Regions from separate parts of the Pararhodospirillum photometricum DSM 122 genome, predicted to be linked through region 1. Evidence: predicted binding sites of a transcription regulator. Region 1 holds the regulator's gene; the other holds the start of a gene.
What was found. Region 1 encodes HrcA, which represses chaperone genes, less so after heat shock. Its sites were predicted from a motif close to GTTAGCACTCNCCNNNGGNGAGTGCTAAC; they were not measured.

Region 1 (8,219 bases):
CCAGGGAGCCGGATCGGCGGGAGTCCGCGAGCAAGAGGGGCTACGGGGCACAATGGCGGCGGCTCCGGGACCTGGTGTTGGCCGACGAGCCGTTGTGTCGCGAGTGCGCCAAGGTGGGGCGATGACGGTTTCCCGCTTGGGGCCGCCGCGCGACACCACCACCATGGCCGGGCGCAACAAGCGACCGTGCAAGGTGTAGCCGTCCTGGTAGACCTGGACCACGGTGCCAGAGGGCACGGTCACGTCCTCCAGTTCCTGCACCGCTTGATGCAAGTTGGGGTCAAAGGGCTCGTTGAGCGGCTGCACCCGGCGCACCTCGTGCTTGGCCAGGGCGTTTTCCAGCTCGCGGGCGGTCATTTCCACGCCCACGGCCAGGGTCCGCAGGATCTCGTGCTCCTGGCGTGCCTCTTCGGGCGCCGCCGACAGGGCCCGCGCCAGATTGTCGGCCACCCCCAGGATGCCCCGGGCAAAGTTGGTGATGGCGTACTTGGTGTTGTCTTCAATGCGCTTGTCGGCCATGCGCCGGGCGTTCTCGGCTTCGGCCAGGGCGCGCAGGTAGTCTTCCTTCAGCTTGCGGTTTTCGGCGGTCAAGGCCTCGACGCGCCGGGCCAGGTCCTCGCTGGGGTCGGCCGGCGGTTCGGCGCCGGGGGCCTCCGCGGGCGTCTGGGGCTCGGGGGCGTCGGGCGTTTCCGTGGGCTGCTGCATGGCGCTTTCCGTCTTGCGTCGTCTGTTCCAAAAAAAGACAGCCAAGGTCGATCAGCCCATCAACCGGCTGATAACCTTTGACGTGTAATCGACCAAAGGAATAATCCTTCGGTAGTTGATCCGCGTCGGACCGATGACGCCGATGGCGCCAACGATCTCCTCGCGGCTATTGAGATAAGGCGCCACGATCATTGAGCAACCCGACACGGAAAACAACGCATTCTCGGCGCCGATAAAGATTTGGACGCCCTCGGCGCTGTTGACCAGATCCAAGATGCGCAACACGTGCTCGCGGGTTTCCAAGGCGTCGAACAGGCCGCGGATCCGCTCCAGGTCCTGCAAGGCGGTGACATCGGCCAGCAAATGGCTTTGGCCGCGCACGATCAGCTCGCCCCGGCGCTCGCCGCCCGACCACGTGGCGATGCCGGCCTGGACGACGCGCGAGGCCAGTTCGTCCAGGCGGTCGCGGTGCTGGGCGAGGTCGTCTTGAATGGTGGCGCGGGCCTCGTCCAAGGTGCGGCCGGCCAGATGGGCGTTGAGATAATTGGTGGCCTCGGCCAGCGCGCTGGGCGGCAGGCCCTGGGGCACCTCCAGCACCCGGTTTTCGACGATGCCGTTGCCCGTCACCATGATCACCAGGGCGCGGCCCGGTCCCAGGGGCACAAACTCGATGTGCTTGAGCGAGGCGTCCACCTTGGGGGCCAGCACCAAGCCGGCACAGCGCGACAGGCCCGACAACACGCTGGTCGCCTCGCTCAGGGCCTCGTCCAAGCTCTTGCCAGCGGCGTTGACCTTGGTCTCGATCTGCCGGCGCTCGTCGGCGGCCAGCCCTCCCAGTTCCAGGAGACCCGAGACAAACAGGCGCAGACCCTCTTCGGTGGGCAGGCGCCCGGCCGAGGTGTGCGGGGCGTAGAGAAGGCCCATCTCCTCCAGGTCGGCCATGACGTTGCGGATGGTGGCCGGCGACAGCGAGACCGAGAGCCGACGCGACAAGGTGCGCGACCCCACGGGCTCGCCGGTTTCCACGAAGGTATCGACAATCTGGCCAAAGATTTCCCGCGATCGCTCGTCCAGGGCCGCGAGGGCGGGCCCTTGCCCCGTCGATGTCATGGGCGCATGGCTCCTTGTCGTGCAGGAAAGGGAGGAAAGAATGAGGGTAGGGGGCTGGGGCCTTGGGGTAAAGAGGGGAGTGAACCCGGTCCCAAGGGATTTCGGCCCAAGGGATTTCGGCCCAAGGGATTTCGGCCCAAGGGATTTCGGTGGGAATCGCGCGGATCTGTTCCACGCGTTCTGGACAGGCCTTGCACCGAAAGGGCCGGACCTGTATAACCCCTCGTCCCCAAGGAAATCCGGGCGGCACGGCGGTGGGCTTTTGGGTTGCCAAAGCCCCGGGCATGCCTAGCCGTCCCTCCAGACCCTGCGCGGCCCGTCGATCGGCGGTCCCAACAGGATCGGCTCCAGAGAAGGAACCTGAAATGCCCAAAATGAAGACCAAGAGCGCGGTGAAGAAGCGCTTCAGCCTCACCGGTACCGGCAAGGTCCGCGTCAAGGTCGGCTACAAGAGCCACCTGCTGTCCAACACTTCTGCTGTCGGTCGGGCTTTACATCGTGGGTGCCGGTGGTCATCGCCCAACTCGCCCGCCGCGCCCTGCTGGCCCGGGGACCCGACGCCTTGGCCGCCACCTTGGGGCGGCTGGGGCCGTTCTCCCTGGGGGCGCTCTTGGCGACCTTGGTGCTGCTGTTCGGGTTTCAGGGCGAACAGATCCTGGCCCAGCCCGCGATCATTGCCCTGCTGGCGGTGCCCATCCTCTTTCAGGTCTATCTCAACAGTGCCTTGGCGTATGGCCTTAATCGCTGGCTCGGCGTGCCGCATGCCGTGGCCGGTCCCTCTGCCCTGATCGGGGCCAGCAACTTTTTTGAACTGGCCGTGGCGACCGCCCTTGTCCTGTTCGGCTTCCAGTCTGGGGCCGCGCTTGCGACCGTCGTTGGGGTGTTGATCGAGGTTCCCGTGATGCTGTCGGTGGTGAAAATCGTCAATGCCAGCAAGTCGTGGTACGAGGCCCGAGGATGATGCCCTCCCTTGTGATGACATTCTGTCCCAGCGTGGATCCAGCGTTGCGCGCTGCCCTCGTCGCCGCCGATCTGCCGGTCGAGGATCTCGACGACGAGGGGCGCTTGTTCTTCCGATTTCACGACGACCAGGGCGTCTTGGTGGGCCATGGCGGCCTCGAATGCCACGGGGCGCTGGCCTTGGTGCGCTCGGTGGTGATCGTCCCCGGGCGGCGGGGGCACGGGCTGGGGAGTGCCTTGGTGGGCGCGCTTCTCGAGAGAGCCCACGCCCTGGGCTGCCGGGAGGCCTACTTGCTCACCACCACAGCGGTCGGGCTCGGGCAGCGGTGTGGCTTTCGTCCCCTGCCCCGCAGCGAGGCGCCCGCCGCCATCCAGGCCTCGCGCCAGAGTGCCGCCCTGTGCCCCGCCTCGGCGGTCTTGATGACCCGTTCCTTGTGACGGGCGAAAGAGCCCCTGATGTTTGCCCTATTCACCCGTCTTGCCGACCTGACCACCTATTCCTTGCTCGGGTTGGATCCCGGTAGCCGGCTGGCCGAAGCGGTTCATTTTTTTATCGAGGATACGACCAAAATCTTTGTGCTTCTGGTCGTGGTAGTTTTCGTCATGGCCCTGTTTCGCTCCGTGCTCTCGCCCGAGCGGGTGCGTCGGTCCCTGGAGGGGCGATCCCGGGGGCTGGGCTATGTTCTGGCTGTCACCCTGGGGGCGGTGACACCGTTTTGTTCCTGCTCCTCGGTGCCCCTGTTCATCGGCTTTCTTGAGGCCGGTATTCCCCTGGGGGTGACCATGGCCTTTCTCATCACCTCGCCCTTGGTCAACGAGGTGGCGGTGGTGATCCTGGCCTCGGTGGTCGGTTGGAAGCTGACCGTGGTTTATGTGGCGACCGGCTTGGGGGTCGGGCTGGCGGGCGGGATCTTGATCGATCGGCTGCACCTGGAGCGCTGGGTTGAGGGGTATGTGTGGAACATTCGCCTGGGCGCCGTCGCGATCCCGGACGGTGCCTTGGGGGGACGGGCCCGGATCCGCTCGGCCTGGGGCGAGGTCCGCGATATCGTGGGGCGGATCTGGCTTTACGTTTTGATCGGCATCGGCATCGGGGCGGCCCTGCACGGCTATGTGCCGGAGGACTTTCTGGCTCGCGTCGCCGGCCCGGCCAACCCGTTTGCGGTGCCGATCGCCGTCTTGATGGGCTTGCCCCTTTACTCCAACGCCACCGGGATCATTCCCGTGGCCGAGGCCTTGCTGGCGAAGGGGGTCCCGGTGGGCACGACGCTGGCCTTCATGATGAGTGTCGTCGCCCTGTCGTTGCCCGAGTTCATCATGCTGCGCAAAGTGCTGAAGCCGGCAATGCTGGTGTTTCTCGCGGTATTCCTCAGCCTGTCTTTTGTCGTGGTTGGGCTGTTGCTCAATGCGTTGTTCGTCTAGCCAAGGAAAGTCTTATGAAATCCATCAAGGTTCTGGGCTCGGGGTGCAAGACCTGCGTCAACACCGCCAAGCTGATCGAGGACAAAGCCCGGGCCCTCGGTGTCGCGGTCGAGATCGAAAAGGTCACCGACATGGCCGTCATCCTGGGCCATGGGGTGATGCGGACCCCGGGCGTGGTGGTGGAGGGCAAAGTCGTCCACGCTGGCGGCATGCCCTTGCCCGAGGCTGTTGAGGCATGGCTGAAGGCCTAGCCTGCGCGTTCCTCCGATCCCAGCGGCAGTTCATGGGCCAGTTTGATGGTCTCCATGGGGATTTCGGTTTTGATGCTTTGAACCCCGGGGATCCGGGTCAGGTGCTCGACCTGGAAGCGGCGGTAGGCTTCCAGGTCGGCGGCCACGATGCGCAGAAGAAAGTCGCAGTCGCCGGCCATCAGGTGGCATTCCACCACCTGCGGCAGGGCCTGGATGCACGTGATAAAGTGCTCCACGGTCTCGGCATCCTGGGCGGACAGGCAGATGCGGGCGAAAACGCTGAGGCCAATCCCCACCTTGGCCGGATCCAACACCGCAACATAGCGCGCGATCACCCCGGCTTCTTCCAGCAGGCGGACCCGGCGCAGGCAGGGCGAGGGCGACAGGCCAACGCGCTTTGCGAGTTCCACGTTTTGCAATCGGCCATCGTGTTGGAGGGCCACGAGAATCTGGCGGTCGATGTCATCCAGGAGCATGGGCCTCATCGTCTTGTCTGGTCAGGGCTTTTGGCATGATCGACCCATTTGGGGCGGATCTTCCGAAGGCTGCAACAAGATTTCAGGGCATCAGGGAAGGCCGGGGAGGCGAGCCTCCCCAGACCCCACGTTCCCGCAGGCCCTGCGCATCAAGGCAAGCCCCAGGATCGGAGGGGTCTGGGGAGGCCCGCCTCCCCAGCCTTCCTTTCGCCGCAAAATAAAAGTATTATGTATCCATTACACTTAAAACCGACAGGAGAGCCCCCATGACGCAGGCCGAGCCGCGTCCCCAAGATGGCTGGGTGGACTTGGCCCAGGGGCGGATTTTTGTCCGCTCGTGGGAGCCCGCCTTGCCGCCCACGCTCAGTCCGGTGGTCTTGTTTCACGACTCCCTGGGCTGCGTGGCCCTGTGGCGCGATTTCCCGGAGCGCCTGTGCCGGGCGACCGGGCGGCGGGTCATCGCCTATGACCGGTTGGGGTTTGGTCTTTCGGATGCCCGCACCGACCGCCTTTCCCTGGAGTTCATCGCCCAGGAGGCGGTGGCGGTGCTGCCGGACTTGCAGCGCTCCTTGGCGTTCGAGCGCTTCGTGGCCCTCGGGCACAGCGTGGGGGGCGGCATGGCGGTTCACGCGGCGGCCCAGTGGTCGCGGCACTGCGACGCCTTGATCACCGCCGCCGCCCAAACCTTCCCAGAAGGCCGAACCCTGAGCGCGATTGCCGCCGCCCGGGAGTTTTTCAGCGATCCGGCCCAGTTTCAACGGCTGGAACGCTATCATGGCGCCAAGGCGGGCTGGGTCTTGGACGCGTGGACCGAGTCCTGGCTTTCCCCGGCCTTCGCCACCTGGAGCTTGGCGCCTGTTTTGCCCCGCGTCCGGTGCCCGGCCTTGGTGCTGCATGGCAGCGAAGACGAATACGGGAGTGCTTGCCATCCCCTTTTGATTGGCGATCTCAGTGGGGGACAGGCGCGGGTGGAAATCTTGCCCGGCGTGGGTCATGTCCCGCATCGCGACCACCCGGAGCAGACCGTGGCCTTGATCACCGAGTTCTTGGCCGCGCTTCCTTGATCAGAAAGTCCAAGCCTTCCCCTCGTCCAAAGGGCATACTCGCCGTTTGAAATGGAAGGAAAGGAGGGGGCCATGGCGAGGGTTGGGCGACTTCTGGCGGTAGGCCTTCTGATTGGGGTCGCGGCCGCTTGCGGACCGATCTACGAAACGTCCTATGAATTTCGCGCCCCGCGCTCGCCCGAGGGGCGGGTGTGCACCAGCCAATGCCTCAACTGGCAACAAAACTGCACCCACTCCTGCCAGCGGGATGAAGAGCGCTGTAAAGATCGGGAAAGAGAGGACGCTCGGCGCGAGTATCGCCGCTATGTCGATGAAAAACGGCGCGCCGGTCAGAAAGTGACGAAGACGGAAAGCTCCTTTTACGACGGCTATGGCTGCGCTCGCTCCTCCTGTCGCGACGACTGCGACAGCATGTATCGCCAGTGCTTTGTCAACTGTGGTGGATCGGTGGTGCCCAACACGGTGTGTACCGCCTTTTGCGATAAAGCCGGCCCCGGCGCCTCCCCGCCGCCGATGTCCCCCGAGAGGGACCGCTTTGACGGCAAGCGCTCGTCCTCGGGCCTGTGCCACCCAGGCCGCCGGGTCGAGGTCCTGTGGGAAGGCGACTGGTATCCCGCCCGGGTCTTGGAAGAAACAGGCCCCGGTCGCTGCTACATCCACTACGAGGGCTACGGCAGCGACGACGACGAAGAAGTCTCCCCCCGCCGCATGCGCCCGGCCTCTTAACTCCCTGCTGGTGCGAAGGGGACGTGATCCCCTTCGGCCACCACGAGCCCCGCCCGGAGAGGTTCCTTCCGAGGTTCGCTTTTTTCTTCCCCAAGTTTTTCTGACGATCTCTCAGGCCTGAGCTTTTCTGGATTCTCTCCCCATGTTATAGGCAGCTTACATTTCGTTATCCGACGATGGGGGGGTGAGCCATGGCTATCGCGAACCACGCTTCCCTCAGTGATTCTAAAAACAAGAAGGTGCTCCAGCAGGAGCTAACCGCCGTTGGGCTTAAGCCCCAGGACGCAGTTCGCATTTTGCCCGACTGGTGGGAAGAGGCGATCAATCATCCTTCTGGTCTCTTTGAAGTGCGTGGGTTTGTTGCCAAGCATTTTGGTTTGGAGATCGGACCAGATGGTCGTTTGCGCCAACGCCTGATGCAGCAGGCCTGTTTCAAGACGAGGGCGGGGACTAGCATTGCCGAAATCGCTTCAGCGCGTGCGGTAGCGACCGCTGTCGCGAGGCTCGTCGCCTCGGTCACCACGCCGTTGTGGACCGGCTCCCTTCCCTCCGCCATGGCCCTTCGCACGACCGCTTGTGCCCACGGTTCCACGCCTTGGGTGGGACTGGAAGACCTATTGGACGTCTGCTGGGCGCACGGGGTCCCAGTTGCTTATATGCCGAGTTTGCCTGTTGCCAAGCCTAAGATGGACGGCATGGTCACGTTTTGCTGTGGCCGGCCCGTGATCCTTGTGACGAGGAAGATGTCCTCGCCGGCGTGGATGCTGTTTGTGCTCGCTCACGAGATGGGCCATATCGCCGAGGGGCACCTTGACTTATGCGATGGCGGTTCTCTCGTCGATGAAAAGGTATCCGAGGACGACGGCGCCGATGAGCAAGAGAAGGCAGCCAACGCCTACGCCCTCACCGTTTTGACTGGTGGGCAGAATCCGAGCATCCGTCTCACACGTTTGGTGGATGCCGCCAGTCTCGCTGCGTCTGCGCTCGCATACGGCCGTGACAAAGGCATTGATCCTGGCCATGTCATTTTGAACGCGGTGAAGAACACGAAGATCAACGGTAAGGAGCCATGGCCGCTGGGGAGTGCCGCATTGAAGTATATTGGCGAGGACACCCCCACAGAGATGGTCTGCCGTGAGGCCCTTCGGCGCAATATTGACGTCGATGCCCTGTCCGACGATAGTTTAGAGTTTTTGGAGCGTATTGGTCTGTTGTGACGGCAGGGGGCGATGCGCGATCTGCACGCGTTTTTTGATAAGGACGTCTTTATAAAACTGGCGTGCTGCAACCTCTGGGACGAAGCTCTTGGCGCTCTCGGTGTCACCCATCCTTATCGGCTGTCCTCAGCGACTGCCTCTGGAGCGAAGACAGCCCTTCGGCGTATGGCCATAGACGACGCCCTCCGGGCTGCTACGGGCGAACGCCTCACGATGATGGCTAGGCAGGTCCCAGTTGTGCCGGAGCGCTGGGTTGCGGCGGCCGTCACCACTGAGCTTTACAATAAC
Region 2 (8,219 bases), 1.7 Mb from region 1:
TTGGTGGCATTTACGCGGCGGGAACCTTTGGTCTTGGCTTTGATCAGATCATCTTGTTTGGCATCGCGCTCAACGTCAGTGCCGGCCTTGGCGCCGCCGCCTTCGGGTGGATCGACGACCGCCTGGGCTCGGGGCGCACCATCGTGCTGGGGCTGGCTGGCCTTCTGGGCTTTGGCACGGCGGTTTTGCTGGTGCGCGAGGCGGCGTGGTTTGTCGGCTTGGCGGTGGGGATGGGGACTTTCTTCGGGCCGGTCCAAGCGGCCGGGCGGACTTGGCTGGCCCGCACCGCTGCGCCAGAGCACCGCAGCCAGATCTTTGGTCTTTATGCCATGACCGGTCGGGTCACCGCGTTTCTCGGGCCGCTCGGGGTGGCGGTGGTCACCGACCTCAGCGGCTCGCAGCGCGCTGGGATGGCGGTGGTTTTGGTGTTTTTGGGCGGCGGGCTGCTGGCCTTGCTGCGAGCGCTCGCGTTGGAAAAAAAGCACGTCTGGGGAGGCTAGCCTCCCCAGACCCCTCGGTTCCGTAGGGGTCAGGTTTCGAGTTCCACGTCCCAATAAAGAAAATCCCGCCAGCTTTCGTGAAGATAGCCTGGCGGGAAGGAACGTCCAACGTTGCGCAGCCAATGGGCGGTGGGCTCAATGGCCGGTTTTCGCAACGGCATACTGGCCTCGCGCGGGGTTCGGTTGGCCTTGCGCATGTTGCAAGGCCCGCACGCCGCCACAACGTTATCCCAGGTGGTGCGCCCCCCCTTGGAGCGCGGCACCACATGGTCAAAGGTCAGATCGTGGGCGGGCAGGCGCGTGCCGCAGTACTGGCAGGTAAAACCATCGCGCAAAAAGACGTTAAAGCGCGTAAAAGCCGCCCGAGGCGCGGTGGGAACGTATTCCTTGAGGGAAATGACGCTGGGAAGGCGCATCTCCAGGGTGGGAGAGCGGATGATAAAGTCGTATTCACTGACCACGTTGACCCGGTCCATGAACACGGCCTTAACGGCCTCTTGCCAGGACCACAGGGACAGCGGCAGATAACTGAGCGGCTGAAAGTCCGCGTTCAGCACCAACGCCGGGCAGGCATCCATCTTTGACATCCGCAAGGCCACCATCCTTTCCCAGGCATGGTTTTCCGTCGCTCGGGCATGGTACCTTGTACTGACTCTGGTGAAAAGCGGGGATGACAGTTTTGTCAAGAACGTGGTGCGATTTTTGGATCCGTTTTCGTTCGCTTCCGAGATGAGTGTGGGTGTGATCAGCCGCTTTGCCCCCAGCCCGACCGGTCTCTTGCACCTTGGGCACGCCTATTCCGCCCTTCTCGCGCACGAGCTTGCCCAACGCGCGCAGGGGCGGTTTCTGCTGCGCCTGGAAGACATCGACTCCAGCCGCTGCCGTCCCGCTTTTGTCCAGGCGATTTTCGAGGATTTGGCGTGGCTTGGCCTGCGCTGGGAGGAGCCGCCTTGGATCCAGTCCCGGCGCTTTGCTGTCTACCGGGCCGCGCTTGATCGGCTGGACGCGATGGGCTTGCTGTACCCGTGTTTTTGCACCCGCAAGGAGATTGAGGCCGAGGCGGCGCGGCGGCTGTCAGCGCCCCATGGCCCCGAGGGGCCGCCCTATCCCGGCACCTGTCGCGCCCTCTCGGCCGAGGAGCGCGCGGCCCGCCACCAAGCGGGGCAGCCGGCTTGCCTGCGTCTGGATGTCGCGGCGGCGTTGGCGCGCACCGGCCCCCTGACGTGGCACGACGCCACGGCCGGCGAGGTCGAGGCGACGCCCCTGCTGTTTGGCGACGTGGTGCTCGCCCGCAAGGATACCCCCACTAGCTACCATCTGGCCGTGACCGTGGACGATGCCGCCCAGGGCGTCACCGACGTGGTGCGCGGCCGCGATCTGTTCGAGGCGACCCACGTGCATCGGCTGCTCCAGGCCCTGCTCGGCCTGCCAACGCCGCGCTATCATCACCATGCCCTGCTGGTCGGCCCGGATGGCAAGCGCTACGCCAAGCGTGACCAGTCTTTGACTTTGGCAGCGTTGCGGGCGGCGGGGGAGAGGGCGGAGGATATTTGGCGGCGGGTGGGCGTGGGACCGGGCGAGCAGGAGAAAAGGAAGGCTGGGGAGGCGGGCCTCCCCAGACCCCTCGGTCCCTGAGGCTTACTCGGGGGCGGGCTCGTCGCCCGGTGGGTCCTCGGCATCGTGCACCGGGACGCCGGGCAGGAGTTTGGCGGTGCGGATCGCTAAAGCCGATTTGACATGCGCCACGTTGGGGGCCGGGGTCAGGCGGGAGGTGAGGAAGCGCTGATAGTCGTCCCAGTCCTGGGCCACGATCTTCAGCAAAAAGTCGGTCTCGCCGGCCAGCATATGGCACTCGCGCACCTCAGGCCAGCCGCCGACCAAGGTCTCAAAGGCCTTGAGGTCCGACTCGGCTTGGCTGTTAAGCCCCACCTGTGCAAACACCGTGACGTGAAAGCCCAGGGCGTTCACATCCAGATCGGCGTGGTAGCCCTTGATAAACCCGGCTTCTTCCAAGGCGCGTACCCGGCGGCAGGCAGGGCGGGGCCGAAATGCCAGCCCGGCGCGCCAGTTCGACGTTGGTCATGCGCCCGTCGTTTTGAAGATCGGCTAGGATCCTGCGGTCGATGCGGTCCAGCTTAACCCGCTGCGTCGCCATCACCCCTCCCGATGGACGTTCCGACGGACGGCGAGCCCCAAGGGCCGCCGAGACGAAAGGAAATTACACATAATGGGGGCGAGAACGCAACGCAAGCCTGGACCATGCTGTCTTGTTTCGGTCGCCCCCAATAACGCGAGGCCGCCCCCGTTACCGGGAGCGGCCCCTGATCCTTGCAGATCGGCGTCACGCGACACCCCGAAGACGGGGCGGGCTTGGTCTTAGAAGCCCATGTCGCCCATGCCGCCCATGCCACCGCCGACCGGAGCAGCGTCCTTCTTCTCCGGAATGTCGGCGATCATCGCTTCGGTGGTGATCAGCAGGCCGGCCACGGAAGCGGCGTCCTGCAGGGCAGCGCGCACGACCTTGGTCGGGTCGATCACGCCGGCCTTCACCAGATCCTCGTACACGCCAGTCTGGGCGTTGAAGCCGAAGTTGCTGTCGGAGTTCTCCAGCAGCTTGCCGGCAACCACGGCACCATCAACACCGGCGTTCTCGGCGATCTGACGCACCGGCGACTGGAGAGCGCGGCGGATGATCTCGATGCCGACATCCTGGTCGGAGTTGGCGCCCTTCAGGGACGCCAGGGCGCGGGTGGCATACAGCAGAGCCACGCCACCACCGGCAACCACGCCTTCTTCCACCGCAGCGCGGGTGGCGTGCATGGCGTCGTCCACGCGGTCCTTCTTCTCCTTCACCTCGACCTCGGTGGCGCCGCCAACCTTGATCACGGCCACGCCGCCCGCCAGCTTCGCCAGACGCTCCTGGAGCTTCTCGCGGTCGTAGTCGCTGGAGGTCTCTTCGATCTGAGCGCGGATCTGGGTGCAACGGGCCTCGATGTCGGCCTTGTCGCCAGCGCCATCAACGATGGTGGTGTCATCCTTCGTCAGGGACACGCGCTTGGCGGTGCCCAGCATGTCGATGGTGACGCTCTCCAGCTTGATGCCCAGGTCTTCGCTGATGACCTGGCCACCGGTCAGGATGGCGATGTCTTCCAGCATGGCCTTGCGGCGATCGCCGAAGCCCGGCGCCTTGACGGCCGCGACCTTCAGGCCACCGCGCAGCTTGTTGACCACCAAGGTGGCCAGGGCTTCGCCCTCGATGTCCTCGGCGATGATCAGCAGCGGACGACCGGACTGAACGACGGTCTCCAGAACCGGCAGCAGCGGCTGCAGGCCAGAGAGCTTCTTCTCGTGGAGCAGGATGTAGGGATTATCCAGCTCGGCGATCATCTTCTCGGCGTTGGTGATGAAGTACGGCGACAGGTAGCCGCGGTCGAACTGCATCCCCTCGACGACGTCCAGCTCGGTCTCCAGGCCCTTGGCCTCTTCAACCGTGATGACGCCCTCGTTGCCAACCTTTTCCATGGCGGTGGCAATGATCTTGCCCACCTCGGTGTCGCCGTTGGCGGAAATGGTGCCAACCTGGGCCACTTCGTCCGAGGTCTTGATCTTCTTGGAGCGGGACTGAACGTCGGCCACCACAGCGGCCACGGCCAGATCAATACCGCGCTTCAGATCCATCGGGTTCATGCCGGCGGCCACCGACTTCACGCCCTCGCGGACGATCGCCTGGGCCAGCACGGTGGCGGTGGTGGTGCCATCGCCAGCGATATCAGCGGTCTTGGAGGCGACCTCCTTAACCATCTGGGCGCCCATGTTCTCGAACTTGTCCTGAAGGACAATTTCCTTGGCCACGGACACGCCGTCCTTCGTGATGCGCGGCGCGCCGAAGGACTTCTCAATCACAACATTGCGGCCCTTGGGACCCAGCGTCACCTTAACAGCGTGCGCCAGAATGTCCACACCGCGCAGCATACGCTCACGGGCGTCGGCAGAGAACTTGACGTCTTTGGCAGACATATCGGTTTTTCCCTTATCTCATCAGTCAGTCGGACAGGTCTTCGGAAACGTCGGTTCTCGCGCGGCCTTAGCCGACGATGCCCATAATGTCCGATTCCTTCATGATGAGGTACTCGACCCCATTCAGCTTCACTTCAGTGCCGGACCACTTGCCGAACAGAATGCGGTCACCCGGCTTGACATCCAGCGCAACCAGCTTGCCGTCGTCGCCACGCACTCCGGAGCCAACCGCGATCACCTCGCCCTCCTGGGGCTTTTCCTTGGCGGTGTCGGGGATGATGATGCCACCAGCGGTCTTTTCCTCGCTCTCCAGACGCTTGATGAGAACGCGGTCATGCAGCGGGCGGAAGTTCATGTATAGGCCTCCGTGAATTCCCCCTTGCGGGGCTTTGGGACCCGAGGCGAGAGCCTGTTGTTAGCACTCCCCCTCGGTGAGTGCTACATAGCGCGCCCTCCCCCTTTTTGTCAAGCGCACCCCACCCGTTCCGCCCCCGTTGGCTGTTTTTTTTCCACAGCCCTCGCGCATTGGACGGGGGTGCTTCGCTTCGGCGACGCGGGGCTGCCGACCCGGGCCCCGCCTGGGGCGATGCCCCAGACCCCTTTTTCTTCTGTTCATGGCCCTCCCCTCCCCCTCCTTTTGAAAAGCGTGCTTTTCAAAAGGAGGGGGAGGGGAGGGCCAATTAATAAAAGAAAGCGGAGGTCTGGAGGCGTCAGCCTCCAGGTGGGGTCCGGGGCGACAGCCCCGTGTTCCCGAAGCGAAACACCCCCTTCAAAGCCCGAACAGCGGCTGAAGCAGGCGCGGCAGGGCTTGGGTGAAGCGCAGGGGGGCGCCGGTGACGACGAGGCAGAGGCAGGGCTCGTTGCCGACCACGGGGCGGTGGGTGACGTTTTCGTCAAGCTCGGCGACGTCACCTTGGGTGTAGGTCCCGGTTTCGTCGGCGAAGCCGCCTTGCAGAACAATGGTGTATTCGTTGCCGCCGTGCCCATGCTCGGGCAGAGGGGTGCGGGGATCGACGGCGAGCAGGCGGGCGCTGGTGCCGTCGGCTTGGCGGCCGATCAGGGGGAGGTGGCGGATGCCGGGCCCCATCCGCCGCCAGGGCAGACGCCCCTTGACCAAGGCCGGCAAAAAAGGCCCGCACGGGCGCCGGCAGCAAGGCGGCCTCGCCCACGGGGGCCACGGCGGCCTGGATCACCGTCGGCGCGACCGGTTGGTCAAGCCGCGCCAGCACCGCGTCCAAGGCGTCCTCCGCCAAGGCCACAGGCTCCAGGCTCTCCACCAGCGCGCCGCCCAAAGCCTCCATGTCCGTCACCGCCGAGCGGCAGTTGGTGCAAAAGGTGATGTGGGTCGCGACCAGCAGGGAGGGGGCCTGTGTCAAGGTCCCAGCGGCGTAGGCGGTCAGCAAGACACTGCTCGGGTGATGCTTCATGATCAGCCGCGGCGCGTCGGCCCCAAAGAGAGACTCGGTCATGACGGATCGTCTCCTACGTGGCCGCGGACCTTGGCAAAGGCCAGCCGCAACCGGGATTTCACGGTTCCCAGCGGAATTCCCAACTTTTCCGCCACATCGGCGTGAGTCAGGTCCTCAAAAAAGGCAAGGCGCACCACTTCGGCCTGCTCGGCGGGCAAATGGCCCAGGGCCACGCGCACGCGGTTCTCGCGCCGCTGCGTCTCCAAGGCGTGGTCGGCCGCCACCGGCGCCTCGGGCACCAACACTGGGTCCTCAGGATCCAGGTCGGGTCGCTGTTCCCTACGCAACAGATCAATGCGCAGATTTCTCGCGATGGTGAAAATCCACGTGCTGGCCCCGGCCTTCGTCGCGTCATAGCGATCCGCCTTGCGCCACACCGACAGCAAGGTCTCCTGAGCCAGCTCTTCCGCCACCGCATCGGGAGCCCCCAGCCGGCGCAGATAGGCTTTCACCCGGGGGGCGAAATAGCGAAACAACTCGGCAAACGCCGTGCGGTCGCGATCACGGGCGATGGCCTCGATCAAGGCCGCGTGATCCTGGGCGGGAAGGACCAAACTGGTCATGCGCCCCCTCCCCCGTTCAAGGAAACCAACACGCCTTACCTCTCTGTAAACCATGGCTCCCCTGGTGGCCCCCAGGGCGCCCTTGCGATACTCTCATGATCCGCCATGGGGATCGACCGTGCAACAGAGGAGCGCGACCGCGTCATGACCTCTTCCGCCCCACTCAACATCGCCGTCATCGGTTCGGGTATCGCCGGAATGGCCGCCGCTTGGCTGCTGGCCAAACGCCATACCGTTACCGTTTTAGAAAAGGACTTCCGCCCCGGAGGGCATACCAACACCGTGGAAGCGCCCTTGGGCAAAGGGGCGCGCGTGCCGGTTGATGCCGGATTTATTCTTTATAATGAAAGTAATTATCGAAATCTCTCGGCCCTGTTCGCCCACCTCGGCGTCCCCACCCAAGCCGCCGACCTGTCGTTCTCAGTGTCCATCGACGACGGCCGAGTCGAATACGCCCGCAACAACGGTCTCGTCGGCCTCCTGGCCCAGCCAACCAATCTGGTCAAGCCCCGCTTCTGGTCCATGCTGCGCGGCTGGCTCCGCTTTTACCGCGAAGCCCCCGCCTTCCTCAAGGATCCCCAGGCCGATACCCTCACCCTGGCCCAGTACCTCCTCTTGCAAAACTATCCCCCCGCCCTCGTCGAAGACCACCTGCTGCCGCTCGGCGCCGCCGTCTGGTCGTGCCCGCCCCAGGACATGGAAGCCCACCCCGCCGCCGCCTTCATCCGCTTCTTCCAAAGCCACGGCCTGCTCTCGCTGCGCCCCAACCCAGGCTGGCGCACCGTCACCGGCGGCGCTCGCGAATACCTCCAGCGCCTCACCGCCCCCTACGTCACCGAGATCAAGCTCCACACCGGGGCCAAGCGCCTGATCCGCTGCGCCGGCGGCGTATTGGTCGAGGACGAGCGCGGCGGCTCCCACCTCTACGACCACGTCGTGGTCGCCACCCACGCCCCCCAGGCCCTCGCCCTGCTCGACGAGCCCACCCCCGACGAACGCCGCCTCCTCAGCCCCTTCCACACCCGCGCCAACGAAGTGTGGCTGCACCAAGACCTCGCTCTCATGCCCCACCGGGCCGAGGCCTGGGCCGCGTGGAATGCCCTGGTTCAACGCCAGCGCTCGGTGGAGTGGACCGCCTCCGTCACCACCTGGCTCAACCACCTGCACGGCTTCGACCGCTCCCACCCCCTGTTCCTCAGCCTCAATCCCCCCTTGCGCCCCGACGCCGAGGGCGTTCTCGGCCGGATGGTCTACCACCACCCCCTGATTACCCTCGACACCCTCGCCGCCCGCAAGGAACTGTGGAAGCTCCAGGGCCAAGGCAACATCTGGTACTGCGGCGCTTGGTGCGGCGACGGCTTCCACGAAGACGGCCTCCAAGCCGCCCTTTGGGTCGCCGAACGCCTCGGCCACCACCGCCGCCCCTGGTCCCTCCCAGAGCCCAGCGATCGCCTCACGGGGTGGCCTGAGAGTTTGCCGTAGAGGTAAGGGAGGGGGAGGAAAGGGAAGGGGGAAAAGGAAAGGGTGGGGGACGGTCGTCCCCCACGCCCCCTGTTCATTTTGTCGGCTGCATTGTGGTTCAGACGCCCCAAGGTGTGTTTCGTCAAACTTAGAAGTTATAAAAATACCAGTACATTAATCGACGATTTCGGTGGCAGGGGCGGCGGCAA

Region 2: a site for HrcA is predicted at 4,932-4,960, ahead of groES (co-chaperone GroES). Genes of this name have one in related genera too.

Annotation. Positions count from the first base shown of each region.
Region 1 covers NC_017059.1:2,795,411-2,803,629, reverse strand. Annotated here, with positions in the region: partial or broken gene RSPPHO_RS22030 (nucleotide exchange factor GrpE) at 163-705, opposite strand; gene hrcA (heat-inducible transcriptional repressor HrcA) at 757-1,815, opposite strand; partial or broken gene RSPPHO_RS19175 (large ribosomal subunit protein bL35) at 2,181-2,318, shown strand; gene RSPPHO_RS20095 (arsenic resistance protein) at 2,318-2,776, shown strand; gene arsN2 (arsenic resistance N-acetyltransferase ArsN2) at 2,773-3,213, shown strand; gene RSPPHO_RS12565 (permease) at 3,232-4,197, shown strand; gene RSPPHO_RS12560 (thioredoxin family protein) at 4,212-4,448, shown strand; gene RSPPHO_RS12555 (Lrp/AsnC family transcriptional regulator) at 4,445-4,924, opposite strand; gene RSPPHO_RS12550 (alpha/beta fold hydrolase) at 5,191-5,988, shown strand; gene RSPPHO_RS12545 (hypothetical protein) at 6,061-6,714, shown strand; gene RSPPHO_RS17975 (M78 family metallopeptidase domain-containing protein) at 6,906-7,931, shown strand; gene RSPPHO_RS12535 (hypothetical protein) at 7,944-8,219, shown strand, end outside.
Region 2 covers NC_017059.1:644,476-652,694, reverse strand. Annotated here, with positions in the region: gene RSPPHO_RS02805 (MFS transporter) at 1-500, shown strand, start outside; gene RSPPHO_RS02800 (HNH endonuclease) at 530-1,087, opposite strand; gene gluQRS (tRNA glutamyl-Q(34) synthetase GluQRS) at 1,230-2,135, shown strand; partial or broken gene RSPPHO_RS02790 (Lrp/AsnC family transcriptional regulator) at 2,139-2,655, opposite strand; gene groL (chaperonin GroEL) at 2,877-4,517, opposite strand; gene groES (co-chaperone GroES) at 4,585-4,872, opposite strand; gene RSPPHO_RS20800 (cupin domain-containing protein) at 5,287-5,643, opposite strand; gene RSPPHO_RS02770 (sigma-70 family RNA polymerase sigma factor) at 5,983-6,549, opposite strand; gene RSPPHO_RS02765 (NAD(P)/FAD-dependent oxidoreductase) at 6,694-8,031, shown strand.